Regions from separate parts of the Streptomyces sp. NPDC087310 genome, predicted to be linked through region 1. Evidence: riboswitches for the same ligand, from Rfam matches in the RefSeq annotation. Region 1 holds a riboswitch; each other region holds the start of a gene.
The links. Region 1 has a riboswitch for thiamine pyrophosphate ahead of thiO (glycine oxidase ThiO). Riboswitches for the same ligand answer to the same signal wherever they lie in the genome.
Positions count from the first base shown of each region.

Region 1 (10,001 bases):
GCCGAGCTGTGACAGGCCCCGGGAAGGCCCGTACCGGGCGGGCGGCCCCGCGGCGACGTCGCGGTAGGAAGGCGGTCAGAAGGCGGGCCGCTCCGGGTCGAGCGCCGCCACCCCGTCCAGCGGCGAGGACGCCTCGGCGAAGTGGCGCCGGGGGATCCGGCCCGCACGCCGCGCCAGCCGGCCCGCCGTCACCGCGTGCCGCATCGCCTCGGCCATCAGCACCGGCTCCTGGGCGCGGGTGACCGCGGACGCCAGCATCACGGCCGCGCACCCCAGCTCCATCGCGAGCGCCGCGTCCGACGCGGTGCCCGCGCCCGCGTCCAGGATCACCGGGACCCGGGCGCGCTCCACGATGAGCTGGAAGTTGTGCGGGTTGCGGATGCCCAGCCCGGAGCCGATGGGCGAGCCCAGCGGCATGATCGCCGCGCACCCCACGTCCTCCAGTTTCGCCGCGAGGACCGGGTCGTCGTTGGTGTACGGCAGAACCGTGAACCCGTCGTCCACCAGCGTCTCCGCGGCGTCCAGCAGCTCGACCGGGTCGGGCAGCAGGGTGCGTTCGTCGGCGACGACCTCCAGCTTGATCCACTCCGTGCCGAGCGCCTCGCGGGCGAGCCGGGCGGTGAGGACGGCCTCACCGGCGGTGAAACAGCCCGCCGTGTTGGGCAGCGGACGGATGCCCAGCGTCTTCAGCACGGAGAGCACGGAGCCCTGCACGGTGGGGTCGAGACGGCGCATCGCGACCGTGGTGAGTTCGGTGCCGGAGGCGATCAGCGAGCGTTCGAGGACATCGAGGCTGGGCGCCCCGCCCGTCCCCATGATCAGCCGGGAGGCGAAGGTGGTGGAGCCGATGGTGAGAAGGTCGTCGGCCATGTCGGTCAGCCTCCCTGGACCGCGGTGAGGACTTCCACCCGGTCGCCGTCGTTCAGCGCGGTGCCGGACCAGCGGGTACGCGGGACCACCGTCTCGTTGACGGCGGCGGCCACCCCGGAGCGCGCCGGAGTGAGGGTCGCGACGACGGTGTCGAGCGTGGTCGCGGCGGCGAACTCGCGTGGCTCGCCGTTGACGGACACGTACATCACGGCGGTGTTCATACGGGCTGCTCCAGGGATACGGACGGGGAACCGGTCGCGGTAGGGGAGCCGGACGCGGCGGGAGAACCGGTCACGGTGGGGGAGCCGGTCATGGTGGGGGAGCCGGACGCGGCGGGGGAGAAGCGCAACGGGGTGAAGGGCGCGGCCTCGGGCGGCAGTTCACCGGTCGTCAGGACGGTCGCCAGCACCTCACCGGTGACCGGCGTCAGCAGCACCCCGTTGCGGTAGTGGCCGGTGGCCAGTGAGAGCCCCGGCAGCACGGTCGGCCCCAGCAGCGGCGCGTTGTCCGGCGAACAGGGGCGCAGCCCCGCGCGGGTCTCGGTCAGCGGCAGCTCGGTGATGCCGGGCACCAGCTCGTGCGCGTCCCGCAGCAGCTCGTACACCCCGCCCGCCGTGACCGTCGTGTCCCAGCCCAGCTCCTCGCTGGTCGCGCCGACGACCAGCTCGCCGTTCTCGCGCGGCACGAGATAGACCTGGGAGCCGCGCACCACGGCCCGCACCGTCCGGGACAGGAAGGGCGCGTAAGGACGGGGCACCGCCAGCCGCAGCACCTGCCCCTTGACGGGCCGTACGGGCGGTACGGCCTCCGGGGGCACGCCCGCCAGCCCGCCGCTGAGGCTGCCGCCCGCCAGCACCACCCGGTCCGCGCCGAGCGCGCCGCCGTCGGTCAGGACGGCGCCGACGGCCCGGTCCCGTACGACGGAGAGCCGCCGCGCCCAGGAGCGGTGGAAGACCACCCCGGCCCGCTCGCAGGCCGTCAGGAGCGCCGCGGCGAGCCGCCGCGGATCGATCTGGTGGTCGCCGTCGACCCGCAGACCACCACGGACGCCCGGCGCGAGCATCGGCTCCAGGCGCCGGCATTCGCGCCCCGTGAGCCACTCGGACGTCAGCCCCGAGCGCACCTGGAGGGCGTGCAGCTCACGGAGCTGGGCGCGGTCGTCGGAGTCCAGCGCCACGGCGAGCGTGCCGCACGCGCGGTAGCCGGTGTCCCGGCCGCTCGCCTCCTCCAGCTCCGCGACGAACGCGGGATAGCGCTCGGCGGAGGCGAGGTTGAGGCCGAGCAGGGTCTGCTCGCCGTGGTGGAGTTCGGTGACGGCGGCGAGCATGCCCGCCGCGACGCGCGCCGCGCCGCCGCCCGGATCGGGGTCGGCGAGAGCGGTCCGCAGCCCGCGCTGCGCCGCCCGCCAGGCGGTGACCAGACCGATGATCCCGCCCCCGACGACGAGGACGTCGTACCCCGTGGAGGCGGACGTGCCGTGTGCTCCATGGGGCGGTTGTTCCAGAGGTGACCGCTGGGATGACTGCATGGGCGTCCAGCCCCTCCCTTCGCCGGCATGACCCGGATCAGGTTCGTACGGTCGGAGGCCGCTCCAGCCTCCCTCTCAGCCCGGTGCGTCCGGACTCCCGCGAGGTAGTGTCGACGGAAAGCCTAACGCGCGGTGTGCCGTGCGGTAAGGGAGTGCCGGCCGTGGCCCGTTCACGGGACGGACACCGCCTCTCTAAGGTGGCCGGGTGAGCGAACTGACGCAGGGACTCGGGCGGGACGGGCGGACGGACGGGCCCGGAGTGGTCGTCGTCGGCGCGGGCATGGCGGGCGTACAGACCGCCGTGGCCCTGCGCGAGAAGGGGTACGACGGCCGGATCGCCCTGATCGGTGAGGAACCCCACCCGCCCTACGACCGGCCCCCGCTCTCCAAGGCCGTCCTGCTCGGCCAGGCCGAGGGATCGGCCTTCGACATCGACTTCGCGGCCCTCTCCGTCGACCTCAGGGTGGGCCTGAAAGCCACCGGGCTGCGCCCGTCCGCCCGGGAGATCGACACCACCGCCGGGCCCGTCCCGTACGACGTGCTGGTCATCGCCACCGGCGCCGAGGCCGCCGTACTGCCCGGCACGGAGGGCGTGCCCGGCGTCCATCCGCTGCGCACCCTCGACGACGCCGAACGGCTGCGCCCCGTGCTGGAGCGGCGGCAGCGGGTCGTCGTCGTGGGCGCCGGGTGGATCGGCGCGGAGTTCACCACCGCCGCCCGCGAGGCCGGGTGCGCCGTGACGGTCGTGGAAGCGGCCGACCGGCCGCTCGCGGGCGCCCTGCCGGCCGAGGTCGCCGCGCCCATGACCGGCTGGTACGCGGAGAGCGGCGCCACGCTGCTGACGCACGCCCGGGTGGCCGGCGTCGAGGCGGGCACGGTGGTCCTCGCGGACGGCCGCGGGCTCCCCGCCGACGCGGTGGTCGTGGGCATCGGCGCGCGGCCCGCGACGGCCTGGCTGGCCGGCTCCGGCATCGCGCTGGGCGCGGACGGCTCGGTCACCGCGGACGAGCGGCTGCGCACCTCGCTGCCCGACGTGTACGCGGTCGGCGACTGCGCGTCCTTCCCGTCCGCGCGCTACGGCGAACGGCTGCTCGTCCACCACTGGGACAACGCGCTCCAGGGGCCGCTCACGGTCGCCGCGCAGGCCGCCGGGGAGACCGACCCGGTCTACGACCCCGTGCCGTACTTCTGGTCGGAGCAGTTCGGCCGGTTCGTCCAGTACGCGGGCCACCACCCGGCGGCCGACACCCTGGTGAGGCGCGGCGACCCCGCGGGGGCGGCCTGGTCGGTGGTCTGGCTGCGCGACGGCGTCCTGGTGGCCCTGCTGGCCGTCGGAAGACCCCGTGACCTGGCCCAGGGCCGCAAGCTGATCGAGGCGGGCGCGCGGCTGGACCCGGAGCCGGCGGCCGATCCGGCGGTGCCGCTGCGCAAGGCGGTACTCCGGGCGCTCTGAACTCCGGGCGCTCTGAGCGCTCCGGGCTCTCTGAGGACTCCGGGCTTTCCACTCGGGCACGCCCGCCGGGTTTTCCGGGTGCGCGGAGGGCTCGAAAGGCCGATACGGCCTGGTTTCGACCCCGTCCGGGGTGGCTCGGGGTGCCCACTGTCAGTCCGGGATGGCACGCTTGTCCTGTGACCGAGATTGACGCAAAGATCGATGCTCTCGTCCCCGCCTGGCTTCACCTGCCCGATATCGCCGAAATGCTCGATGTCGAGGTGACGCGCGTGCGGCAGTTGGTCAAGGAAGGCCAGCTCATCGCCGTGCGCCGGGGTGAGAACAGGACGCTCCAGGTGCCCGCGGCCTTCATTGACGGCAACAAGGTCGTCAAGGGCCTCGCCGGGACCCTGACGCTCCTGAGGGACGACCACTTCACCGACGAAGAGATGCTTGAGTGGCTCTTCACCTCCGACCCGAGCCTGCCCGGCACCCCCGCGCAGGCGCTCAGCGAGAATCGCGGTACGGAGGTGAAGCGCCGGGCTCAGGCGCTCGCCGTCTGACGGCCTGACCGTCCGTGGACGGGCGGCGCCGTCGTCCGTCCACGGAGGTCCGACGCGGATCCAAGAAGCAGTTTCACGACGCGGAATCAGACGCGGAACCAACGGGGGGACCTTCCCATGCCCACGCCCCACCAGGCACTGTCCGACGCCCGGCTCTACCTGTGCGTGGACGCCCGCAGGCGGCAGGGGGACCTCCCCGAGTTCCTCGACGCCGTGCTGGCGTCCGGCGTGGACATCGTGCAGCTCCGCGACAAGGGCATGGAGGCGGCCGAGGAGCTGGACCACCTCCGGGTCTTCGCCGACGCCTGCCGCCGCCACGGCCGGCTGCTCGCCGTGAACGACCGCGCCGACGTGGCGCACGCCATCGGCTCCGACGTCCTCCACCTCGGCCAGGGCGACCTGCCCGTCCCGGCGGCCCGGGCCATCCTCGGCACCACCCCGCTGATCGGCCGCTCCACCCACGCCCCGGCCGAGGTGGACGCGGCGGTCGCCGAACCCGGCGTGGACTACTTCTGTACCGGCCCCTGCTGGCCCACCCCCACCAAGCCGGGCCGCCACGCCCCGGGGCTCGACCTCGTGCGGTACGCGGCGGCGAGCGGCACGGACCGCCCGTGGTTCGCGATCGGCGGCATCGACGCGGGCAACCTGGACCAGGTGCTGGACGCCGGGGCCCGCAGGGTCGTCGTCGTACGGGCGATCACGGAGGCCGACGACCCGGCCGAGGCGACGGCGGCCCTGGCCGCGCGGATAAGGGAACGCGCCTCCTGAGCGAGTGTCCGGGAGCGGACACCTTCCCGGCAATACCGTTAAAAGCCTCACGTTCGGTTGGGTGGCCGCCACGCCCTCGATAACCTGCACATATGGCCCTTGGCACAGCTTCGACCCGATCGGATCACGCGCATACCGTGCGTGACCTGCTCGCGACCGGAAAAACCTCGTACTCCTTCGAGTTCTGGGCACCCAAGACCGAGAAGGGCGAGCGGAACCTCTGGAACGCGCTGCGCAGAGTCGAGGCGGTCGCCCCGAGCTTCGTCTCGGTGACCTACGGAGCGGGCGGCTCCACCCGGGACGGCACGGTCAGGGCCACGAAGCGGATCGCCGCCGACACCACCCTCACCCCCGTCGCGCACCTCACGGCCGTCGACCAGTCCGTCGCCGAGCTGCGCAACATGGTCGGGCAGTACGCCGACGCCGGGATCCGCAACATCCTCGCCGTACGGGGCGACCCGCCCGGCGACCCGATGGGCGAGTGGACCGAGCACCCCCAGGGCGTGCGGTACGCCGCAGACCTGGTCAGGCTCATCAAGGAGTCCGGGGACTTCTGCGTCGGGGTGGCCGCCTTCCCCGAGATGCATCCGCGCTCGGCCGACTGGGACACCGACATCCGGCACTTCGTCGCCAAGTGCCGGGCGGGCGCCGACTACGCGATCACCCAGATGTTCTTCGACCCCGAGGGCTATCTGCGGCTCCGTGACCGGGTCGCCGCCGCGGGTTGCGCGACCCCGATCATTCCCGAGATCATGCCGGTCACCAGTGTGAAGATGCTGGAGCGATTGCCCCAGCTCTCCACCGCGGTCTTCCCGGCGGAGCTGAAAGAGCGGATCCTCTCCGTCAAGGACGATCCGGTCGCTGTACGCTCCATTGGCATCGAGTTCGCGACGGAGTTCTGCGCCGGACTGCTGTCCGAAGGCGTACCTGGCCTTCACTTCATCACCCTCAACAATTCCACGGCGACGCTCGAAATCTACGAGAATCTCGGACTGCACGAGCAGTCGTGACTAGGGGCGGGCATGGGCTTGGCGGTCCTCTACATCGCATTCGGCATCGTTGCCCTCTGGCTGCTGGCCGAGGTGCTGCTTCAGTACAAGGCGCGGTTGCGCTGGCGGATACTCGCCTTCACCGGGTTCATGGGTGTGGTGCTCGGTGTGCTGATCGCGTCCGTCCCCGTCATCGCGCTCGGCACGATCGCCTTCGCGGTCGGCCAGACGTATGTGACGCTCTCCTACCGCAGCGGCTTCTCGACGGGGTGGGCCATCGGCGGCAGGCCGGGGGCCAGCCGCCGCCGCAAGGCCGTCGGCGAGCAGGCCGCCGACCGCGAACCCGCCCTTGAGGTCTCGGACCTGGAGTACGAGCCGGCGGCCCCGGCAACGCCGTTGACCGGTCCCGTTTCGGTGTACGCGACGGAGCCCCTGCCCGACGACACCGGGCAGTACGGCGTCTACGACGACGCGGTCCAGGACCCGCGCACCGCCTCGCGGACCGACGCGTCCACGGACGCGGCCGACCCGGGCGGATACGGCGGCGGTTACGACGCCTACCCCGGCTACGGGACGCAGCCGGCCGGCCAGGACGTCTACGCGGCCCACGACGCCTACGCCCCGCACGACGCGTACGCGGCCCAGGACCAGTACGCCGGGCAGGGCGGCTACGCGCCCCAGGACACCTACGCCACGAGCCAGGACGCGTACGGCTACGGCACCGGCGACCAGCAGTACGCCGCCTACGCGGACCCGTACGGCGGGGGCGGCGCGGCCAACGGCGGCCAGCAGTACGACGCGTACGACAGCTTCGGCGGCCGGCAGCAGTACACGGCGCCGTACGGAGACCAGGGCGACCAGCAGGGTTACGGCAACGACACCCCGCCCGGCGGGGTATGGGTCCCGCAGCAGCGCGAGCGGGACGACCCGTTCCCCCCGGCGCCGGGCGAGAAGCCCCAGCAGGGGTACGACGCGGGCTCCGGCTCCGGCTACAACGACCAGTACCGCTACTGAGGCCCGTACCCCCGGCGACCGCCCGCCCGCGTCACGCCCGCACGACGCCCGCGTACGCCACGCTCACTGCGAGCCCCGGAACTCCGCGCCCTCGACGATCAGTCCGGCGACCAGCGCCCCCGACATGCCCGCGTGCGCGAGCCCGCCACCGGGGTGCGCCCAGCCGCCCGCGCGGTAGAGCCCCCGCAGCCGTGTGGTGTTCGCCGGGTGCAGCAGCGCCCCCGACGCCCCGGCCAGCGCCGGTGCCGGGACCGCGCCGCCCTCGGCCCCGGTCCGCGCGGCCGTGTCGGCGGGCGTCCGCACCTCGTGCCACAGCAGCCGCCCCGCCAGCCCGGGCAGGGCGGACTCCGCCGCCGCCATCAGCACCTCCGCGTACCGCGCGCGCAGCGCTCCGTCGGACCAGTCGACCGGGCCGTGCGGGGCGACGGTCGCGGTGAGCGTCACCGCCTCGTGCCCGTCGTCGGGACGCGTCGCCGCGTCGTCGGGCCGCAGCACCGTGACCGTCGGCCGCTCCGCGAGGCGTCCGCCGAAGACGGCGGCGGCCTCGGCCGCGCCGTCCGGCGCGTGCACCACCGTGCGGTGCGCGGCGTCCCCGTCCCGGCCGCCGCGCAGCGCCAGCAGCACCGCGCACCGCCCGGGGACCGCCGCGCCGCGCCGCTCCCGTACGGCTCCGTCCCCGGGCCCGTCGAGATCCCGGGCCACGAGGCGGCCTGCCGCGACCCCCGCCACCACCGCGTCGGCCGCGACGAGCGTGCCGTCCGCCAGCTCCACACCGGCCGCAGCGCCGTCCTTCTCGACGATCCGCGTCACCTCGGCGCCGAAGACGAACTCCACCTTGCGGGCCAGACACCGCTCGTACACCGCACGGGCCAACTCCCGCATGCCGCCGCGCACATACCAACTGCCGAAGGTCTGCTCCAGATACGGCAGCACCGCGGCGGACGCCGGGGCGTGCCGCGGGTCCAGCCCGTACGACAGGGCGTATCCGTCGAACAGGGCCGCCAGCCGCGGGTCACCCAGCTCCCAGGCGCCGATCTCCGCGACCGTGGCGGCCTGCCGGGCGCCGCGCAGCAGCCGGCGCTGCCGCACCGCCGGATACGGGTCGCGCCCGAGCGCCCGCGGGTCGCTCCACAGCGGCTCCTCCAGCAGCGGCCTGCGCGAGCGGTCCCAGGCGTCCCTGGCGCGGCCGAGGAACTCCGCCCACCGCTCACCGGCGCCCGCGCCCAGCGCCGCGTCCAGTGCGGCGACGGCGCCCGCCCGCGACGCGTTCGGCAGCGTGACGTCCGTACCGTCGGCGAAGACATGCCGGCTCGCCGGGTCCACCTGGTCGAGCGTCACACTCCGCTCCAGGGACTCCTTGCCGGTCTTCACGAACAGATCGCGGTAGACCGCGGGAAGGTGCAGCAGCCCGGGGCCGGTGTCGAAGACGAAGCCGTCCCGCTCGAACCGGTCCACCGCCCCGCCGTACGTCCCGGAGCGCTCGTACACCGTCACCCGGTGGCCCGCCACGGCCAGCCGGGCAGCCGCGGCCATGGCGCCCATCCCGGCGCCGACCATCACCATCTGTCCCATGCCCAGAACCCTAGCCAGTGCTGCTGACAGTCCGGCGCCGCGCCCTGCGTCGCAGGAACCGGCGGATCCTGGTGGCCAGGAAGAACACCGTCGCGACGCCCGCCACCAGCAGGGTCCCCGCGATGACCGCGGCGGCGACCGGATGGAACAGCGCGAAGATGACGATCGCGGCGACGCCCAGGTCCTCCGCCGTACTCACCAGCACGTTGCTCAGCGGTTCGGGGGAGGTGTTGATCGCCATCCGGGTGCCGGCCTTGACGAGATGGCTCACCAGGGCCGTGGAGCCGCCCACGGCGCCCGCCGCGAGCTCCGGCAGCGAACCGCTCTGCCCGGCGAGCAGCGCGCCGACCACCGCGCCCGCCAGCGGTCTGAGAACCGTGTGCACGGAGTCCCACACCGAGTCGACGTACGGGATCTTGTCCGCCACCGCCTCACAGAGGAAGAGCACGCCCACGACGATCAGGACGTCGGTGCGCTGCAGTGACGCGGGCACCTCGTCGGTCAGCCCGGTGGCGCCGAAGAGGCCCAACAGCAGCACCACCGCATAGGCGTTGATGCCACTGGCCCAGCCGCTCGTGAAGATCAGGGGAAGTACGGACACGGACGCGATCGTAGCCGTGCGGCCGGGAGTGGGGACGCGTACGGAGACCTGAGTACAGGTACCTAGTGGGAGAGATGAGTAGGGACGCGGATGGGCCGCGACCTGCGCGAACGGAAGAGTGGAGCCCACGGAAGGGGCGCGGCACCGGTACCGCCGGCACGGGGCGGCGGAACGGGTGCGGCTCCCCGGACGTGACGGGGGTGCGGAACGGAGGGCTCGGCGACCACGGGGGATCCACAGAGGATCGGTGGAGGGCGGGCCCTCCGGCACCACGGGGGAACGGGGTGGGCACCAAGGGGGGAAAGCAGGGGGATACGGGGGATACGGGGGAAAGCAGGAGGGGGACGGGGGGAACGGGGGACAGGGGGGATACGGGGGATACGGGGGAACGCGTCGGTCCGGTGCGGCTCATGGGGGATGAGCCGCACCGGACCGACGCCTTTCCGTATACGGAAGCCCCTCGCGCCCGTCTCAGTGCCCGGCGACGCGTCCGTGCAGCAGCCGCGAGAGCGCCGAGTGCACCTCGTCGAGCGAACGCTCCGGCTGGAACGCCTTCCAGTCCAGCGCCGCCACGAGCACCATCCCCACCAGCGCCGCCGCCGTCAGCGGCACATCGATCTCGTCGCTCAGCTCACCGGCCTCGACGGCCCGCACCAGGACCGCC
Region 1 is NZ_JBIUYF010000011.1:196,844-206,844, reverse strand. Features, by position in the region: gene ACIO3P_RS35615 (thiazole synthase) at 76-870, opposite strand; gene thiS (sulfur carrier protein ThiS) at 876-1,076, opposite strand; gene thiO (glycine oxidase ThiO) at 1,088-2,398, opposite strand; TPP riboswitch at 2,396-2,509, opposite strand; gene ACIO3P_RS35600 (NAD(P)/FAD-dependent oxidoreductase) at 2,679-3,851, shown strand; gene ACIO3P_RS35595 (Rv2175c family DNA-binding protein) at 4,028-4,393, shown strand; gene thiE (thiamine phosphate synthase) at 4,511-5,161, shown strand; gene metF (methylenetetrahydrofolate reductase [NAD(P)H]) at 5,254-6,171, shown strand; gene ACIO3P_RS35580 (hypothetical protein) at 6,184-7,164, shown strand; gene ACIO3P_RS35575 (phytoene desaturase family protein) at 7,228-8,721, opposite strand; gene ACIO3P_RS35570 (DUF4126 domain-containing protein) at 8,747-9,337, opposite strand; gene ACIO3P_RS35565 (TetR/AcrR family transcriptional regulator) at 9,809-10,001, opposite strand, start outside.

Region 2 (10,001 bases), on a different contig from region 1:
AGAAGGCCCTGGAAGAGGCCGACGGCAGTGTCGACAAGGCCGTCGAGACGCTCCGCGTCAAGGGTCAGAAGGGCGTCGCCAAGCGCGAGGGCCGTTCGGCCGAGAACGGCGCTGTCGTCTCCCTCATCTCCGACGACAAGACCTCCGGCGTCCTCCTCGAGCTGAAGTGCGAGACGGACTTCGTCGCCAAGGGCGACAAGTTCCAGGCCGTGGCCAACACGCTCGCCGCCCACGTCGCCGCGACGTCCCCGGCCGACCTGGCCACGCTGCTCGCCTCCGAGATCGAGGCCGGCAAGACCGTCCAGGCGTACGTGGACGAGGCGAACGCGAACCTCGGCGAGAAGATCGTCCTGGACCGCTTCGCGCAGTTCACCGGCGGCTACGTCGCGGCGTACATGCACCGCACCATGCCCGACCTCCCGCCGCAGGTCGGCGTGCTGGTCGAGCTGGACAAGGAAGACGCCCAGGTCGCCAAGGACGTCGCGCAGCACATCACCGCCTTCGCGCCGAAGTACCTCAACCGCGACGAGGTCCCGGCCGAGACGGTCGAGAAGGAGCGCCGCGTCGCCGAGGCCACCTCGCGCGAGGAGGGCAAGCCCGAGGCCGCCCTTCCGAAGATCATCGAGGGTCGCGTCAACGGCTTCTTCAAGGAGAACGTCGTTCTGGAGCAGGCTTTCGCGAAGGACAACAAGAAGTCCGTTCAGAAGATCCTGGACGAGGCCGGTGTCACCCTGACGCGCTTCTCGCGCATCAAGGTCGGCGTCTGAGTCCGTACGCGATCAACCAAAGACCCCGATAGGGTCGGAGGCAGTCGCTCGCGTGTGCCTGACGGCATTACTTCGTAGGCGGCCGGGCGACCGCAGATCTGACGAGGAGGCCATTGCCGCACAGGGAACCGCAAGGACCCCGGCAATGGCCTTCTTCGTATGTGCACGAGGAGATCTCCATGGAACAGGCCGACAAGAGCGCCGAGAAGAGCGCCGACGGTGCGAAGCGCCGCTTCATGCTGAAGCTGTCCGGTGAGGCGTTCGCCGGCGGAGGCGCGCTCGGAGTCGATCCCGACGTCGTACACGCCATCGCCCGCGAGATCGCCGCCGTCGTCCGCGACGGCGCCCAGATCGCGGTCGTCCTCGGCGGCGGCAACTTCTTCCGCGGCGCCGAACTCCAGCAGCGCGGCATGGACCGGGCACGCTCCGACTACATGGGCATGCTCGGTACGGTCATGAACTGTCTGGCCCTCCAGGACTTCCTGGAGAAGGAAGGCATCGACTCCCGCGTCCAGACGGCCATCACCATGGGCCAGGTCGCGGAGCCGTACATCCCGCTGCGGGCCGTACGGCACCTGGAGAAGGGCCGCGTCGTCATCTTCGGCGCGGGTATGGGCATGCCGTACTTCTCCACCGACACCACCGCCGCCCAGCGCGCCCTGGAGATCGACGCCCAGGCGCTGTTGATGGGCAAGAACGGCGTGGACGGGGTGTACGACTCCGACCCCAAGACCAACCCCGACGCGGTCAAGTTCGACGCGCTCGAATACAGCGAGGTCATCGCCGGCGATCTGCGCGTCGCCGACATGACCGCGATCACGCTGTGCCAGGACAACCGGCTGCCGATCCTTGTATTCGAATTGCTGAAGGAAGGCAATATCGCGCGTGCGGTCAAGGGTGAGAAGATCGGCACGCTCGTGAGCGACCAGGGCACCCGGAGCTGATTCCGGGCTGCCCCGTACGGGGATGGACAAAGCCCTGCCGGTCGGACACCGTGCAGGACAGGACGCGACGCAGGTTCCGCCGGCCGGCAAGCATGCCGGGCCCACTCAAGACACGCAGGAGCAAGTGGTGATCGAAGAGACCCTCCTCGAGGCCGAGGAGAAGATGGAGAAGGCCGTCCTGGTCGCCAAAGACGACTTCGCCGCGATCCGCACCGGGCGTGCGCATCCGGCGATGTTCAACAAGATCGTGGCGGACTACTACGGTGCGCTCACCCCGATCAACCAGCTCGCCTCGTTCGCCGTACCCGAGGCGCGGATGGCCGTGGTGACCCCGTTCGACAAGAGCGCGCTGCGCAACATCGAGCAGGCCATCCGGGACTCCGACCTCGGCGTCAACCCGAGCAACGACGGCAACATCATCCGGGTGGTGTTCCCGGAGCTGACCCAGGACCGCCGCAAGGAGTTCATCAAGGTCGCCAAGACCAAGGCCGAGGACTCCAAGATCTCGATCCGCGCCGTACGCCGCAAGGCCAAGGAGACCATCGACAAGCTGGTCAAGGACGGAGAGGTCGGCGAGGACGAGGGACGCCGCGCCGAGAAGGAGCTCGACGACACCACCGCGAAGTACGTCGCGCAGGTGGACGAGCTGCTCAAGCACAAGGAAGCCGAGCTGCTCGAAGTCTGATGAACGACTCTTCCCGGGGGGCCTTGCCGACAGCCGGTTACTGGGGACCGACCGACCAGGGGGCTGCCCCGGCGGGTCCCGCATACGATGAGCATTCCGCACAGCAGACTCGGCCCATGCCCATCGTGCCCGACGAACCCGCGAACGGCGGGGACCAGAACGACGACCGGGGGGCTGCTCGGCCGGGCGGCCCCCTGTTCCGCGACGAGACTCCGCAGGAGCCCATGGCCGTCCCCCCGCCGTCCCCGCCGAAGAAGCGGGCCGGTCGTGATCTGCGCGCGGCCATAGGAGTCGGTGTCGGGCTCGGGGCGGTGGTCGCCGCGTCGCTCTTCATCGTCAAGGCCGTGTTCATCGGTGTCATAGCGATCGCCGTGGTCGTGGGGTTGTGGGAGCTGACCTCGCGGCTCGACGAGAAGAAGGGCATCAAGGCACCGCTCGTGCCGCTGGCCGTGGGCGGCGCCGCGATGGTCGTCGCCGGGTACGCGCGCGGCGCGGAGGGCGCCTGGGTCGCGATGGCCCTCACCGCGCTCGCCGTGCTGATCTGGCGCATGACGGAGCCGCCTGAGGGCTACCTCAAGGACGTCACCGCGGGGGTCTTCGCCGCGTTCTACGTGCCGTTCCTGGCGACCTTCGTCGCGATGATGCTCACGGCGGGGGACGGTTCGCAGCGTGTGCTGATGTTCCTCGTGCTGACCGTCGTCAGCGACACCGGCGCGTACGCCGTCGGCTGGCGCTTCGGTACGCACAAGCTCGCGCCGCGTATCAGCCCCGGCAAGACCTGGGAGGGGCTCGGCGGCGCCGTCACCTTCGCGATGGTGGCCGGCGCGCTGCTGATGGAGTTCCTGATCGACGGTGGCGCCTGGTGGCAGGGGCTGCTGATCGGCCTGGCCGTCGCGGCCAGCGCCACGCTCGGCGACCTCGGCGAGTCCATGATCAAGCGTGACCTCGGGATCAAGGACATGGGGACGCTGCTGCCGGGACACGGCGGGATCATGGACCGGCTCGACTCGCTGCTGCCCACGGCGCCGGTGGTCTGGCTGCTGCTGGTGCTCTTCGTCGGGTCCTGAACGTCCCGACCGCCCTGCCCGCTGTGACTGACGGTTTTGGCGGCTCCGACGGTTCTGACACGGGCAAAGGTGCTGCCAGGTACCGCTCGGGACCCGTGCGGGGACGGTGCGTGCTTCTGCGTGCTTCAGAGGAGGGGGTACGCCGCCCACAGGGCGGCGTACCCCCTCTCCCATGGTGCCGATGCACGGGGAACGGGCCACGCGGCGTCGTCTGCGACACTGGACGGACCATGCCTGCACCCGGAGAACTCACTTTCGTCGCGCCCCGCGGAGCCAAGAAGCCCCCGCGGCATCTCGCCGACCTCACCCCCGCCGAGCGCCGCGAGGCCGTCGCCGCCATCGGGGAGAAGGCGTTCCGCGCCAAGCAACTGTCGCAGCACTACTTCGCGCGCTACGCGCACGATCCCGAGCAGTGGACCGACATCCCGGCCGCCGCGCGACAGAAACTCGCGACGGAACTGCTGCCCGAGCTGATGTCGGTGGTACGGCACATCTCGTGCGACGACGACACGACCCGTAAGACGCTCTGGCGGCTGCATGACGGCACGCTCGTCGAGTCCGTACTGATGCGCTATCCCGACCGGGTCACCATGTGCATCTCGTCGCAGGCGGGCTGCGGGATGAACTGCCCCTTCTGCGCGACCGGACAGGCCGGGCTGGACCGCAACCTGTCCACCGCGGAGATCGTCCACCAGATCGTCGACGGGATGCGCGCCCTGCGCGACGGCGAGGTCCCCGGTGGCCCCGCGCGGCTGTCCAACATCGTCTTCATGGGCATGGGCGAGCCCCTCGCCAACTACAAGCGCGTCGTCGGCGCGATCCGCCGGCTCACCGACCCCGAGCCGGACGGTCTGGGCATCTCGCAGCGCGGGATCACCGTCTCCACGGTCGGACTGGTGCCCGCGATGCTGCGCTTCGCCGACGAGGGCTTCAAGTGCCGGCTCGCGGTCTCCCTGCACGCCCCCGACGACGAGCTGCGCGACACCCTCGTTCCGGTCAATACGCGCTGGAAGGTACGGGAGGTGCTGGACGCCGCGTGGGAGTACGCGGAGAAGTCCGGCCGCCGGATCTCCATCGAGTACGCCCTGATCCGCGACATCAACGACCAGGCATGGCGTGGCGACCGGCTGGGTCGGCTCCTCAAGGGCAAGCGGGTCCACGTCAACCTGATCCCGCTCAACCCGACGCCGGGCTCGAAGTGGACGGCGTCGCGCCCGGAGGACGAGAAGAAGTTCGTCGAGGCGATCGCGGCGCACGGCGTGCCGGTGACCGTGCGGGACACACGTGGTCAGGAGATCGACGGGGCGTGCGGACAGTTGGCCGCCACGGAGCGCTAGCGGGGCCTGGGGGTAACCTTGGCTCGAAACGCATTGCATATTTTCCGACAGGGGAGCGCCACAGCGCTGAGAGTGCGGCACATGTCCGTGAGAGCGGGCAGCGGTCGCAGACCCTCTGAACCTTGCCCAGGTCATTCTGGGTAGGAAGTTCGGACATCACTCAAGCTGTTGCGCCCTGTCCGGGGCCCGGACCGTACCTACGGCCGGCCCCCGGACAGGGCCGCGTCTTCTCCTGGACATCCCAGGAGGAAAATCAGTGAGCACCATCCGTACCCGTACCGGCGTCAGAAACGCGGCGTACGCCGCGCTCGCGGCGACCCTCGGTGTCGCCACCCTCGCCGCCTGTGGCGGCTCCGACGGCTCAGCGTCGTCCGGCGACGGGGGGAGCGGTGGCACGAAGTCCAAGACCGTCACCCTCGTCAGCCATGACTCGTTCAACGCGTCCCCCGCGGTGCTGAAGGAGTTCACCAAGGAGACCGGCTACACCGTCAAGGTGCTGAAGAGCGGCGATGCCGGCGCGGCGCTCAACAAGGAGATCCTGACCAAGGGATCGCCCCAGGGCGACGTCTTCTTCGGTGTCGACAACACCCTGCTCTCCCGCGCCCTCGACAACGGCCTGTTCACGCCGTACGAGGCGAAGGGCCTGGACCGGGTCGACGCGAGCGTGCGGCTCGACAAGGAGAAGCATCGGGTCACCCCGATCGACAACGGCGATATTTGTATTAACTACGACAAGAAGTACTTCGCGGACAAGAAGCTTGCGCCGCCGCAGTCCTTCGACGACCTGATCAAGCCCCAGTACAAGAACCTCCTCGTCACCGAGAACGCAGCGACCTCCTCGCCCGGCCTCGGCTTCCTCCTGGGTACCGTCGCGCGCTACGGGGACGACGGCTGGCAGGACTACTGGAAGAAGCTCAAGGCCAACGGCGTCCAGGTCGTCGACGGCTGGGAGCAGGCGTACAACGAGAGCTTCTCCGGCTCCGCGGGCGGCAAGAAGGCCAAGGGCGACCGGCCGCTGGTCGTCTCGTACGCCTCCAGCCCGCCTGTCGAGGTGCTGTACGCGAAGCCGCAGCCCCAGCAGGCCCCGACAGGAGTCTCCACGGGTACGTGCTTCCGGCAGACCGAGTTCGCGGGGCTGCTCGACGGCGCGAAGAACGTGGCGGGCGGCAAGGCCCTGCTGGACTTCCTGATCAGTGAGAAATTCCAGGCGGACATGCCGCTGAACATGTTCGTCAACCCGGTGGTCAAGGGCGTCGCGCTGCCCGAGCTGTTCACGAAGTTCGGCGCGACCGTCGACCGGCCCGAGACCGTGGCACCCGACCGCATCGCCGCCAACCGTGAGCAGTGGATCCAGTCGTGGTCCTCACTCGTAGTGAAGTAACCGCCGAGGAGAAGGGCCGGGCGGCGCGGGACGGCCGGAGCGGGCGAGGCGCCGTGCGGCGCGGTGGCGGCGTACGGGGCGGCCTACGGGGCGCTTTGCGGCGCCTGGAGCGGCAAGGGCGCCGACGTGGGCGTGGGCGTGGAAACGCTGTACGCCTCGCCCTCATGGCCGGGCCTCTCGCCTTCTTCGCCGTCTTCTTCGCCTATCCCGTGGCCGCGATCGTCGGCCGCGGCCTCAAGGCGGACGGTGCCTGGCAGTTCGGCCGCGTCGGCGACGTACTGAGCCGCCCCGACATCCTCGGCGTCCTGTGGTTCACCACGTGGCAGGCGCTCGCCTCCACCGCGCTCACACTGCTGATCGCGCTGCCCGGCGCCTATGTCTTCGCGCGCTTCGCCTTCCCGGGGAAGCAACTCCTGCGCGCCGTCGTCACCGTGCCCTTCGTGCTGCCCACCGTCGTCGTCGGCACCGCCTTCCTGGCCCTTCTCGGACGCGGCGGTCTCCTCGACGACCTGTGGGGCGTACGGCTCGACACCACCGTCTGGGCCATCCTTCTCGCCCATGTCTTCTTCAACTACGCGGTGGTCGTACGCACCGTGGGCGGCCTGTGGTCACAGCTCGACCCGCGCCAGGAGGAAGCCGCGCGTGTACTGGGCGCCGGGCGTCTCGCGGCGTGGTGGCGTGTGACGCTTCCCGCGCTCGCCCCCGCCGTCGCCGCCGCGGCGCTGATGGTCTTCCTCTTCACCTTCACCTCCTTCGGCGTCGTACAGATCCTCGGCGGTCCCGGCTTCTCCACCCTTGAGGTCGAGATCTACCGGCAGACCGCGCAACTCCTCGACCTTCCCACCGCCGCCGTGCTGACGCTGGTGCAGTTCGCGGCGGTCGGCGCGATCCTCGCCGTACACGCCGGGACCGTACGGAGGCGGGAGACCGCGCTGAAGCTGGTCGACCCGGCGCAGACCGCGCGCCGGCCCCGCGGAACCGGGCAGTGGGCGCTGCTAGGCGGCGTGCTCGCGACCGTCGCGCTGCTGATCCTTCTGCCGCTGGGGGTGCTCGTCGAGCGTTCCCTCGACGGCCCCGGCGGGTACGGATTCGCCCATTACCGGGCGCTCGCCTCGGTGGACGCGAGCGGCGGCACCTTCCTTGTGCCACCGCTGGAGGCGGTCTGGAACTCGCTGCGGTTCGCGCTGGTGGCCACGGCCATCGCGGTGGTGATCGGCGGCCTCGCCGCCGCCGCGCTGACCCGTCGCGCCGGACGCCTCGTACGGGGCTTCGACGCGCTGCTGATGCTGCCGCTCGGCGTCTCCGCCGTCACCGTCGGCTTCGGCTTCCTGATCACGCTCGACAAGCCGCCGCTCGACCTGCGGGCCTCCTGGATCCTCGTGCCGCTCGCCCAGGCGCTGGTGGGTGTGCCCTTCGTCGTACGGACCATGCTGCCGGTGCTGCGCGCGGTCGACGGGCGGCTGCGCGAGGCGGCGGCCGTCCTCGGGGCGTCCCCGCTGCGCGCTTGGCGGGAGATCGACCTGCCGTTGGTACGGCGGGCCACGCTCGTCGCGGCAGGGTTCGCCTTCGCCGTCTCGCTCGGTGAGTTCGGCGCGACGGTCTTCATCGCGCGTCCCGACCGGCCGACCCTGCCGGTGGCCGTGGCGCGGCTGCTGAGCCGGCCCGGCGAGCTCAACTACGGGCAGGCGATGGCACTGTCCACGGTCCTGATGGTGGTGTGCGCGGTGTCGCTGCTGGCGCTCGAACGTATCCGTACCGACCGCTCCGGAGAGTTCTGATGGCTTTGCTGACCCTGTCGGACGTGACCGTACGGTTCGGCACCGGCACCGCACCGTACGCCGCGCTCGACGCGGTCGATCTGGAGGTCGCCGAGCACGAGATCGTCTGTGTGCTCGGGCCGAGCGGCAGTGGCAAGTCGACACTGCTGCGCGTCGTGGCGGGTCTCCAGGCCCCGGACCGCGGGCAGGTCTCCCTCGACGGCGCCGACCAGTCGGGGGTGCCGGTGCACCGGCGTGGCGTCGGGCTGATGTTCCAGGACCACCAGCTCTTCCCACAGCGCGACGTGGCGGGGAACGTCGCCTTCGGCCTGCGGATGCGCGGCGCGTCCCGCGACGAGCAGTCCCGGCGGGTCGACGAACTGCTCGAACTCGTGGGACTGCCGGGCGCCGGACGGCGCGCCGTCGCCGCGCTGTCCGGCGGCGAACAGCAACGGGTCGCCCTGGCCCGGGCGCTCGCGCCCCGGCCGCGGCTGCTGATGCTGGACGAGCCGCTCGGCCAGTTGGACCGGAGCCTGCGCGAGCGTCTCGTGGTCGAACTGCGCGGCCTCTTCGGACGGCTCGGCACGACCGTGCTCGCCGTCACTCACGACCAGGGCGAGGCATTCGCGCTGGCCGACCGCGTCGTGGTGATGCGCGACGGCCGCATCGCCCAGAGCGGCACACCGCTGGAGGTCTGGCAGCGGCCGGCCTCCGCGTTCGTGGCACGGTTCCTCGGCTTCGACAATGTCGTGGCCGCGACGGTGCGCGACGGGGCCGCAGACACCGCCTGGGGCCGGATTCCCGTACCGAACGGCTCCGCACGGGGGGAACGTCTGCTCCTGGTACGGCCGGCCGGCGTACGGCTGGTCGACGCCGCGCAGGGGCTGCGCTGCACCGTCGAGGCCCGTACGTTCCGGGGCAGTCGCGTCGCCGTACTGCTGCGCCCGGACCGGCCCGGTGACGGACCGGTCCTGGAGGCCGAGTGCGGGCTGCACGAAGCCCCGGCGGAGGGTACGACGGTAGGGGTCGCCTTCGCCGCCGAGGACGTGGTGGTCCTGGAGGAGAGGGACGAGCGCCCCGTACGGGGCGTAGAGGCAGCGCCCTGAACCCGGCTCACGGAGTGCAGGCGGCGGCGATGGCGAGGCTGTCCTCGTAGACGCGGTAGCGGGTGATCAGGCCGTCCTCCACGGTCAGCCGCATGGCGAAGGGCGAGCGGAACGACCTGCCCGTGCCCCGTACGGTGCCCGCGAGCCGGCCACTGAGCGCGGCCTCCGCACCGTCCGCGACAAGAACGTCCACGGAGGAGCCGTCCGGGTCGGGATACTGTCCCTCGGCGAGTTCCCGGAAGTGGTCCGCGACGTCGGCGCGCGTCGTGCGGGGCCGGATCCACGGGACAGCGGAGTTGTCGGCGATGACCCAGTCCACCTTCTCCGCGAACAGTTCGGCGATACGGGCGGGGTCGCCCTCCGCGATCCGTTGGAGCAGAAGCCGGGCGGTGGAGCGAGTGCGTTCGGTGAGGGCGGTGCCGTCGGCCATGTGAGATCCCCTGCTCAAGCGTGCGTGTCCGTACAGGGGCGAGCCTGTCGCGCAGTGGCCGCGGCGTCGATTACCTCACGGGTCATGCCGTCGGCGGAGCGGCGGACGTTGACGCGGAGTCGGAGACCGCGTCGTTCAGTTGGAGAGCCTGGCGAGCGCCGCAGGGGCTTCGTCCACCGAGTCGACGAGCGCGATCCGTGCCTCCATCGGGCGTTCCTTCGCCAGCGCTTGGAGCAGCGGCCACGTCGGGAGCCGCTCGGTCCAGTGGGCGCGGTCGACCAGGACCATCGGGGTCGGTTCGCCGCGCGACTGGTAGTAGTTCGGCGTCGCGTTGTCGAAGATCTCCTGGACGGTGCCCGCCGCACCGGGCAGGAAGACCACCCCCGCGTTCGAGCGGGCCAGCAAGCCGTCCTCGCGGGTCGCGTTGGCGAAATACTTGGCGATGTGGCCGGCGAAGGCGTTGGGCGGTTCGTGGCCGTAGAACCAGGTGGGGATTCCGATCGAGCCGTCGCCCTTCGGCCAGCGCG
Region 2 is NZ_JBIUYF010000012.1:92,557-102,557, reverse strand. Features, by position in the region: gene tsf (translation elongation factor Ts) at 1-767, shown strand, start outside; gene pyrH (UMP kinase) at 947-1,711, shown strand; gene frr (ribosome recycling factor) at 1,839-2,396, shown strand; gene ACIO3P_RS36050 (phosphatidate cytidylyltransferase) at 2,396-3,463, shown strand; gene rlmN (23S rRNA (adenine(2503)-C(2))-methyltransferase RlmN) at 3,694-4,800, shown strand; TPP riboswitch at 4,840-4,965, shown strand; gene ACIO3P_RS36040 (thiamine ABC transporter substrate binding subunit) at 5,057-6,181, shown strand; gene ACIO3P_RS36035 (ABC transporter permease) at 6,346-7,959, shown strand; gene ACIO3P_RS36030 (ABC transporter ATP-binding protein) at 7,959-9,044, shown strand; gene ACIO3P_RS36025 (nuclear transport factor 2 family protein) at 9,052-9,474, opposite strand; gene ACIO3P_RS36020 (LOG family protein) at 9,610-10,001, opposite strand, start outside.
Region 2: another riboswitch for thiamine pyrophosphate. It lies ahead of ACIO3P_RS36040 (thiamine ABC transporter substrate binding subunit); the one in region 1 lies ahead of thiO (glycine oxidase ThiO).

Region 3 (10,001 bases), on a different contig from region 1:
TCTGCAACCCGGCGGTGAGCGCGGCGAGCGAGATCGTCAGGGGGACGAAGAGGAAGTGGTAGACGGTCGTGATGCCGAACTGCCAGCGCGCCAGGGTCTCCGGCGCCAGAGCGAGATCCACGTCTTCTCTCCTTACATCAAGCCTGTCCCTGCGGCAGGGGGCGGAACGCCTGGTTTGACCGGGGCGTACCACCTGGAACCGGACCAGCTTGTGAACGCGTTCACATTCACAAGCATTATGTCGCACAAGCCTTCCGGATCTTCGCGGGGGGGGGTCCCTCAACGGCGCTCCCCCGCGGCACGGCCACGACGCGGGGCTCCGGAACGGGCCCCGGCACGGACCGGTACGGATCCCGGGACGGCCCCGGCACGGCCTCGGGACGGCCCCGGCACGGATCCCGGTACAGATCCCCGTACGGATCCGGTCCCGCGCCAACGGGGCCCGGTACGCGTCAGGGGCGGCCCCGCGAGGCCACCCCTGAAACATGTGTACGCACCGAGCGAGAGCCCCGGGCCCCCACGGCCCCCGGGCTCCCCACAGCCTCCGGCTCCCCACAGCTCCTTGACCTACAGCTCCTTGCGGAACGCCGCCGCGGCCTGGAGGAAGACGTCGTTCGCCTCGACCTCGCCGATCGTGACCCGTACCCCGTCGCCCGCGAAGGGCCGTACGACCACGCCCGCCGCCTCGCACGCCGCCGCGAAGTCCAGCGCGCGCTCCCCGAGCCGCAGCCAGACGAAGTTGGCCTGCGTCACGGGCACGGTCCACCCCTGGTCGACCAGGCCCCCGTACACCCGCTCGCGCTCGGCGACCAGCGAGCCGACGCGCCCCATCAGCTCGTCCTCGGCGCGCAGCGAGGCGATCGCCGCCTCCTGCGCGATCTGGCTCACCCCGAAGGGCACCGCCGTCTTCCGCAGCGCGGCGGCGACGGGCTCGTGCGCGACGGCGAACCCGATCCGCAGCCCGGCCAGCCCGTACGCCTTGGAGAAGGTGCGCAGCACGGCCACGTTCGGGCGGTCGCGGTAGAGCTCCACGCCGTCCGGCACCAGCGTGTCCCGGTTGAACTCGCGGTACGCCTCGTCCAGCACCACCAGCACATCGCTCGGCACCCGGTCGAGGAATCGTTCCAGCTCGGCCCCGCGCACCACCGTGCCGGTCGGGTTGTTCGGGTTGCAGACGAAGATCAGCCGGGTCCGGTCGGTGATCGCGTCCGCCATCGCGTCCAGATCGTGCACATCGCCCGGCGTCAGCGGCACCGGGACGGAGGTCGCGCCCGAGATCTGTGTGATGATCGGGTATGCCTCGAAGGAGCGCCAGGCGTAGATGACTTCGTCGCCGGGGCCCGCGGTGGCCTGAAGAAGCTGCTGGGCGACGCCCACGGAACCGGTGCCGGTCGCCAGGTGCGAGACCGGCACCCCGAACCGGTCGGCCAGCTCGTTCATCAGCCCGGTGCAGGCCATGTCGGGGTAGCGGTTGAAGACGCCGGCCGCCGAGACCGCCTGCTCCATCACCCCGGGCAGCGGGGGGTAGGGGTTCTCGTTGGAGGACAGCTTGTACGCGACGGGCCCGCCCGCAGCGGCCGGCCTGCCCGGCTTGTACGTCGGAATGCCGTCCAGCTCGGCGCGCAGCTTGGGGCTCGTCTCGCTCACCGCGGGTCCTCCTCGGCCGTTCGTCGGTCGGTCGCTCGGTCCGGCACCGTCCGTGCCGTCCCCGCACCGTCAATCCTGCTCACCCTATGAGGATGGACGGCCGCCGCGTACTCCGGGCGCCGTGAGAAAAAAGGGGGGAGCACTTCCGTACCTGGCGTGCGCCGGTGGCTCACGCCGTGGCGCGCATCCCTCGTAGAGGTGAGTTGAGACCTCTTCGAAACATGGGCCTCTCAACAGGTCCAGACCGCTCCTTGCATAGGAGACCATGGCAGTAACGATTAACTCCCTCTGCTTCCAAGGAGGTTGACCCTGATCTGTCTTGCAGAAACGTGCCTGCTGCCGGGTGCATATGCGACCGGCCCCACCGCCCGCCCGAGCCCTACTATCGGCTCGCCATGACAGCAGCAGGGAAACACCAGGTGAGCCGGACGGACACAACCCGCCGGGGAAGCCGGCAGAGTCGGGCGGGCATCCGGGACGTCGCCGCCGCAGCCGGTGTCTCCATCACGACTGTCTCGGACGCGCTCAACGGCAAGGGCCGGTTACCCGACGCCACCAGAAGCCATGTCCGAGAAGTAGCGGAGCGCCTCGGCTACCGGCCGTCCGCCGCCGCCCGAACCCTCCGTACCGGCAAGTCAGGGCTCATCGGCCTGACCGTGACCACGTACGGGGATGAACCTTTCACCTTCACCGAGTTCGCCTACTTCGCCGAGATGGCCAGGGCCGCGACCTCCGCCGCGCTCGCCCGCGGCTACGCCCTCGTCATCCTCCCCGCCACCTCCCGCCACGACGTCTGGGCGAACGTCGCCCTCGACGGCACCGTGGTCATCGACCCCTCCGACCACGATCCCGTCGTCGCCGAACTCGTCCGCCAGGGCCTTCCCGTCGTCTCCGACGGCCGGCCCGCGGGCACCCTTCCCGTCACCGCCTGGGTCGACAACGACCACGAGGCGGCCGTCCTCGACCTGCTCGACCATCTCGCCGACGCCGGAGCCCGCCGTATCGGGCTGCTCACCGGCACCACCACGGACACGTACACCCGGCTCTCCACCACCGCGTACCTGCGCTGGTGCGAGCGTGTCGGCCAGGACCCGGTCTACGAGTCCTACCCCGCCCACGACCCGTGTGCGGGGGCCGTCGCCGCCGACCGGCTGCTGGCCCGTCCGGACCGCCCGGACGCCGTCTACGGCCTCTTCGACCCCAACGGCACCGATCTGCTCGCCGCCGCCCGGCGGTACGGGCTGCGGGTCCCGGAGGACCTGCTGATCGTCTGCTGCAGCGAGTCCACGGTGTACGCCTCCACCGAGCCGCCCGTCACCACGCTCTCGCTGAAGCCGCGCCGGATCGGCACCGCCGTCATCCAGCTCCTCATCGACGCCATCGAGGGGATCGAGACCGACCGGCCGGTCGAGCAGGTGATACCGACCGAGCTGATCATCCGGACCTCCTCGCAGCGGCGCCCGCCGCGCACCACGGTCAGCGCCCCCCGCTCCCCGGCGGGCGACTGACCGGCACCGAACGCGGCGGCAGGTTCCGTACGCCCGCGCACCGGCGCCGTACAGAACCTGCGGATCGGCGGCTGCCGCCCTCCGTCCCGTTTCGTACCGCCTCCGTACCGACGCCGTACCGCCTCCGTACCGACGCCGTGCGGAACCGGTACGGAGGCGGTACGAAAGCGGGACGCGACCGCCGGCGGAACGGCGTTCGCGGCCGTACGACAGCGCGCGACCCGCGGATCCCGGCAAGAGGCCGAACGGCCGGACCTTCCGCATTTCGGGCGATCAGCGAGAAAACAGCCGCCGAACCGGCGGTACGATCGGATTCACCACCCCTGGTGCGTCACAGAGGCCCGAGGTCATTCCTATGATGGGCGCACGACACCACGGACCTTCCCTTTTTCCGCCGACGGGCTCACCCCGTCCGGCGGCGCGGCGGGGCCGAGAGGTGTACGGCGGCACGACGGTGGTGGAGGGGTCGATGACACAGGGGGCCGGTCAGGGACCCGTGGTGCGGACGGCGACGTTGCGCGACTTCCGCGTACCGCCGTACGCGCAGGTTCCCGTGCAGTCCGGAGAGCCGGGACGGCCCGCACCGGCCGCTCCCGCGCCGGGGGGCCCTCCGGGTCCCGCCGGTGGCGCACCGGAGCAGCCGGCCGCCGTACGGGACCAGGTCGCCGTACGGGACCGGTCGGACGCCGTACGGGACCAGCCGGTCACCGCCCCCGGGCAGGGGGCCGCCGTCCCGGCGCCCCTCGCCGCCACCGCGGAACACCCGCCCGGCGCCCCCGAGCGCCCCGCGGCGGACGTCTCGGGCCACCCCGGCGACGCGGTACCCGCCGACGAACTTCCGGAGGGGTACACGCCGACCGAGCGCGACCTCCCGGTGATCACGAGGGTCAACCGGGGCGACACCGTGCAGGCCGTCGTCGCCCCCGCCGAGGAGGCCGAGACCGACGGACCGGGACCGCTCTTCGTCGTCGGTGACGTGCACGGCTATCTCGACGAACTCGTCGCCGCCCTCGGTGAACAGGGCCTCATCGACGGCGAAGGCCGCTGGTCGGCCGGGAACGCCCGCCTCTGGTTCCTCGGCGACTTCACCGACCGGGGCCCCGACGGCATCGGCGTCATCGACCTCGTCATGCGGCTCTCCGCGGAGGCCGCGGCGGCCGGCGGCTACTGCAAGGCCCTGATGGGCAATCACGAACTGCTCCTCATCGGCGCCAAGCGGTTCGGCGACACGCCCGTCAACTCCGGTGCGGGCACCGCCACCTTCCAGGCCGCCTGGATCCTCAACGGCGGCCAGCGCACCGACATGGAGCGCCTCCAGGACGTCCATCTCCAGTGGATGTCCCGGCTCGACGCGGTCGTCGAGGAGGACGGGCATCTGCTGATGCACTCCGACACCACGGCCTATCTCGACTACGGTTCGTCCATCGACGACGTCAACGACACGGTCCACCAGATCCTCACGCGCAATGACGCCGACGAATGCTGGGACCTCTTCCGCAAACTCACCAAACGCTTCGCGTTCCGTGACGAAGGCGGCCCGCAGGCCGTCCAGGAACTCCTCTCCCAGTACGGCGGAGGACGTGTCGTCCACGGCCACAGCCCGATTCCCTATCTGCTCGGCGAAGTCGGCACAGAAGACGCGTCCGACGACGAAGACGACACCGGACCGGTGGTGGAAGGGCCACACGTATATGCCGACGGTCTTGCCATCGCCATGGACGGCGGAGTGACGATGGCGGGGAAACTGCTGGTCGTACGGCTTCCGTTGGCCAACTGAATCAATGTAGGACAGGTGTTTTCCGGAAACCCCCTGTCACGCCACGCCAAAACCGCTCTACCATCGGCTTATCCGTAGCAGGCTCTCCTCCGTTTCCGCCGACTGCGGCTCGTTCCACACGGGCGCAACGGCCCTACGGAGTATCGGGGGATGCACATGAAAAGCGCTCCGCACCTGCTGAGCGAGGATCGCGCGGATTTCGAGCGGATCCTTGGCGATGTACTGCGCAATGCGCACGAACGTCCGGACCTCGCCACGGTCGGGCAGCGGCTCAACGCGGAGCAGTTGCGCACCATGGCGCTGAACGCGACGGAACGGATCACCGCGTCCGCGGCGGCCGAGTACGAGCACTACGCCAAGATCCGCGGGGAGTTCCGCTCGCCGGGCACCGCCGCGTCGGTCCGCGACTCGGTCCTGGAGCCCGCGGAGGACGACGCGACGGACTCCGGTGCCGGGCTCGCGGCCGTCATCACGGTCCTGGTCCCGCTCCTCGGCGGCACCGCCGCGGCGATCTTCCTGCTGGTCGGTTTTCTCCTCAAGGCGCTCGACCCGGCGCCCGCGTTCGCGGACAGCATGCTCGCCGTGGGCTGGTTCTTCGCCGCCGTCACCGCGCTCGGCATCCTCGCCGCCGCGGTAGGGCTGCTGGTCACCGCGCTGCGCAACAGCTCGACGCAGCTTCCCGCCGACGAGACGGCCGGCGGAGAGCTGCCCGACGAGGTCGCCCGGGCACGCGAGGCATGGCGCCACGCCCTGCTGGAGCGCGGCATCCTGCCCTTCCTGCGGGCGGCCCTCGCCGACCCGAGCGCGGACCCGGCGGCGCCGAGCCCGCCCCGTACGGTCAAGCAGCTCCCCAAGATCGGCTACAGCAGGCCGGACTTCAGCAGCCCCGACGAGGGCTCCACCGCCGGACGGCGGCCGAACTTCAGCAGCCCGGACTTCAGCGGCCCGGACTTCACCAGCCCCGACTTCGGCGGCCCGGAGCACCGGCCGGAATAACCCCGCCGGGTGCCCCGAACCCGCCCGCGCAACCCCGGACCGCCGATCTCGGACCGTCTTGCTTCGGGCCTCGGCCCGGACCGTCTTGCCTCGTGCCCCGGACCTCGGCCCGGACCGGCGCCGGAACGGTCAGTCGGCCAGCGGCAGATAGACCCGGTTGCCGGATGCGGCGAACTCCTTGGACTTCTCCGCCATGCCCGCCTCGATCTCGTCCGCCGGCACCCCGGCCCCGTCCGCGCCGTCCGTCCCCGCGCCGCCCGCCATCTCGCCGCCGTGCCTGCGCCGGATGTCCTGCGAGATCTTCATCGAGCAGAACTTGGGCCCGCACATCGAGCAGAAGTGCGCCGTCTTCGCCGGTTCCGCAGGCAGCGTCTCGTCATGGAACTCCCGTGCCGTGTCCGGGTCGAGCGCCAGATTGAACTGGTCCTCCCAGCGGAACTCGAACCGGGCGTCCGACAGCGCGTCGTCCCACTCCTGCGCCCCGGGATGCCCCTTGGCGAGATCCGCCGCGTGAGCCGCGATCTTGTACGTGATGACGCCGGTCTTCACATCGTCGCGGTCGGGCAGGCCGAGATGTTCCTTGGGCGTGACGTAGCAGAGCATCGCCGTACCCCACCAGGCGATCATCGCCGCGCCGATCCCGGAGGTGATGTGGTCGTACGCCGGGGCCACATCGGTGGTCAGCGGGCCGAGTGTGTAGAACGGCGCCTCCTCGCAGATCTCCTGCTGGAGGTCGATGTTCTCCTTGATCTTGTGCATCGGGACATGGCCCGGGCCCTCGATCATCGTCTGTACGTGGTGGCTCTTGGCGATCGAGTTGAGCTCGCCCAGTGTGCGCAACTCGGCGAACTGCGCCTCGTCGTTGGCGTCCGCGATGGAGCCCGGCCGCAGACCGTCGCCGAGGGAGTACGTCACGTCGTACGCGGCGAGGATCTCGCACAGCTCGTCGAAGTTCTCGTACAGGAACGACTCCTTGTGGTGCGCGAGGCACCAGGCGGCCATGATCGAGCCGCCGCGCGAGACGATGCCGGTCTTGCGGCGGGCGGTGAGCGGCACGTACCGCAGCAGGACACCGGCGTGGACCGTCATGTAGTCGACGCCCTGCTCGGCCTGTTCGATCACCGTGTCCTTGTAGATCTCCCAGGTCAGCTCCTCGGCCTTGCCGTCGACCTTTTCGAGCGCCTGGTAGAGCGGCACGGTGCCGATGGGCACGGGGGAGTTGCGCAGCACCCACTCGCGGGTGGTGTGGATGTTGCGGCCGGTGGAGAGGTCCATGACCGTGTCCGCGCCCCAGCGGGTCGCCCACGTCATCTTCTCCACCTCCTCCTCGATGGAGGAGGTGACCGCGGAGTTGCCGATGTTGGCGTTGACCTTCACCAGGAACCGCTTGCCGATGATCATCGGCTCGATCTCCGGGTGGTTGACGTTGGCCGGCAGTACGGCGCGGCCGGCGGCGATCTCCTCGCGGACGACCTCCGGGGAGACGTTCTCGCGGATCGCGACGTACTCCATCTCCGGGGTGACCTCCCCCCGGCGGGCGTACGCGAGCTGGGTGGCCGCCCGGCCCGGGCGGCCACGGCGCGGCTGGCGTGGCCGCCCGGGGAAGACCGCGTCGAGCCCCCGCAGATCGGTCGTTCCGCTCCGGAGCTGCCCCCCGCGCGGGGAGGTGTGCTTGAGCCCGTCGTCCTCGGGGCGGGGCGGCCGGCCCGCGTACTCCTCGGTGTCGCCGCGGCCGATGATCCAGTTCTCCCGCAGCGGCGCGAGACCGCGGCGTACGTCGGTGTCGACGGTGGGATCCGTGTACGGCCCCGAGGTGTCGTACAGCGTGACATCCGCGCCGTTGGTGAGGTGGACCTGGCGGACCGGCACCCGGAGATCGGGGCGGGACCCCTCGATGTATCCCTTGTGCCAGCCGATGGACCGTTCGCCCGCGGTCCCGCCCGAGGGGGCCGGGTCCGCGCTGGTGTCCTCCGAGCCGGAGGCAGGCGTGTGTGCGTCCTGAATGGTCATGAGACCTACTCCCTACGCCGGCATTACCCGGTAACAGGTTCAGCGGTCGGCGCAGCGCAGGTGTCCGGGTAACCGTCCCCGGGACTACACGTCAGCGCCCTCTCAGCCCGGTGCTCCGAGCTCCCGCGTGTGCAAAGGTGCCCCCACGCTAGCGTCATATCGGGCGCGCTGAACAGAGGGCCCCACGCTTCCTCCACCTTCTTGCGATGATCGGTCGGTGACCCCACCCACGCAGTCTCACGAATCGCACGGCCACTCGCACAGTCATGGCCCCGCCGTGCCGGTCTCCCGGCACCTCCGCAAGGTGATCGCGGCGGTGCTGATTCCGTTCGCGGCCGCCGTGGTGGTCGGGCTCGCCGTGCTCTGGCCGGGCGGTGCGCCCGCGCACGAGCGGACCGGTGTGGGTTTCGACCGGCAGACCTTCGAGGGCCAGGTGGTCCAGCTTGAGCGGGTCGCCTGCAAGGACGTGAACGCCTCGCAGGTCCCGTCGACCGGTGACACCTCGACGCCCCAGGGCCGCGAGGCGGTGCGGGAGGAGACCGGCGAGTGCAAGAAGGCGACGGTCGAGCTGAAGAGCGGCAAGGAGAAGGGTCACACTTTCATCGAGATCGTCCAGCCGGACGCGCCGCGGCAGTTTCACGTGAAACAGGGTGTTGTGGTCGCCTATGCGCCGGACGCTCCCCGGGATCTCCAGTACTCGGTGTCCGATGTGGACCGCCAGTTCCCGTTGACGCTGCTGGCCGGGATCTTCGCGATCGCGGTGATCGTGGTGGGGCGGATGCGAGGGGTCATGGCGCTGGTCGCGCTCGTGGTCTCGTTCGCGATCCTGACGCTGTTCATCCTGCCGGCGATCCTCCAGGGCTCGAATCCGCTGGTGGTGGCGGTGGTGGGGGCGAGCGCGATCATGCTGGTCGCGCTGTATCTGTGCCACGGCCTGACGGCCCGTACCTCGGTGGCGGTGCTCGGCACCCTGATCTCGCTGCTGCTGATCGGCCTGCTGGGGTCGCTCTTCATCGGCTGGGCGAGCCTGACCGGCAACACTGATGACAACACGGGGCTGATCCACGGCCTCTACCCGGAGATCGACATGAGCGGCCTCCTGCTGGCCGGGGTGATCATCGGTTCGCTCGGTGTGCTCGACGATGTGACGGTGACGCAGACTTCGGCGGTGTGGGAGCTGCGCCAGGCCGACCCGACGATGGGGCCGCGGGCGCTGTACCGGGCGGGGATCCGGATCGGCCGGGACCACATCGCGTCGGTGGTCAATACGCTGGTGCTGGCCTACGCGGGTGCCGCGCTGCCGCTGCTGCTGCTCTTCTCGATCGCGCAGTCGAGCGTGGGGGCGGTCGCCAACAGTGAGCTGGTGGCGGAGGAGATCGTACGGACGCTGGTGGGGTCGATCGGTCTGGTCGCGTCGGTGCCGGTGACGACGGCGCTGGCGGCGCTGGTGGTCTCCGCCGACCGGTCCGCCCCGGAGAGCCCCGCGGCCCCGTCCGCGCCGCCCGCCCCGTCCGCGCCGCCCGCCCCGGACGGACCGGACGGACCGGGGGCGGGACCCGGGGCCGGTCCGGAGTGGGAGCTTCAGGAGGCCCCGGGGGTCCTGGTACCGACCCCGCCGGTGCGCGGACCGGGCGGCCGGGGCCGCCGCCGCAAGAAGTAGGCCGGGCGGAGCCCACCCGGGACACCAGAATCACCCGGACGGCCCCCTCCGCGGACCGTCAGCCGGCGTTCTCCTCGGCGAGGATGCGGCCCAGCTCCTCCTCAAGACTGCCTTCGAAGTCACTGAGCGTGCGCTCCTGGCCCAGCGGGACCAACCGGTCCGTACGGTCCAGGAAGGCGACCAGCGGCGCGGCACTGACGCGGAAGAGCGCGTGGTCGTCGCCGACCTGGAGCCGCATATGGACGTCCGAGAGGTCCTCGGGCGTCGTCGGCGAGATGTGCACATCACCGTCCCCGCTGGGCGTGTTGATGCCGTCGAGGAGCAGTTCGCGACCGAAAGTCCAGGTCACAGGCGCATCGCCGGGCAGATGGAATGTCATCCGCACCGCGTAGGGATCAGCCAC
Region 3 is NZ_JBIUYF010000003.1:393,584-403,584, reverse strand. Features, by position in the region: gene ACIO3P_RS12360 (cytochrome ubiquinol oxidase subunit I) at 1-121, opposite strand, end outside; gene hisC (histidinol-phosphate transaminase) at 568-1,647, opposite strand; gene ACIO3P_RS12350 (LacI family DNA-binding transcriptional regulator) at 2,043-3,155, shown strand; gene ACIO3P_RS12345 (metallophosphoesterase) at 3,625-4,932, shown strand; gene ACIO3P_RS12340 (hypothetical protein) at 5,083-5,928, shown strand; gene thiC (phosphomethylpyrimidine synthase ThiC) at 6,058-7,938, opposite strand; TPP riboswitch at 7,931-8,075, opposite strand; gene ACIO3P_RS12330 (YibE/F family protein) at 8,156-9,598, shown strand; gene ACIO3P_RS12325 (SsgA family sporulation/cell division regulator) at 9,657-10,001, opposite strand, start outside.
Region 3: another riboswitch for thiamine pyrophosphate. It lies ahead of thiC (phosphomethylpyrimidine synthase ThiC); the one in region 1 lies ahead of thiO (glycine oxidase ThiO).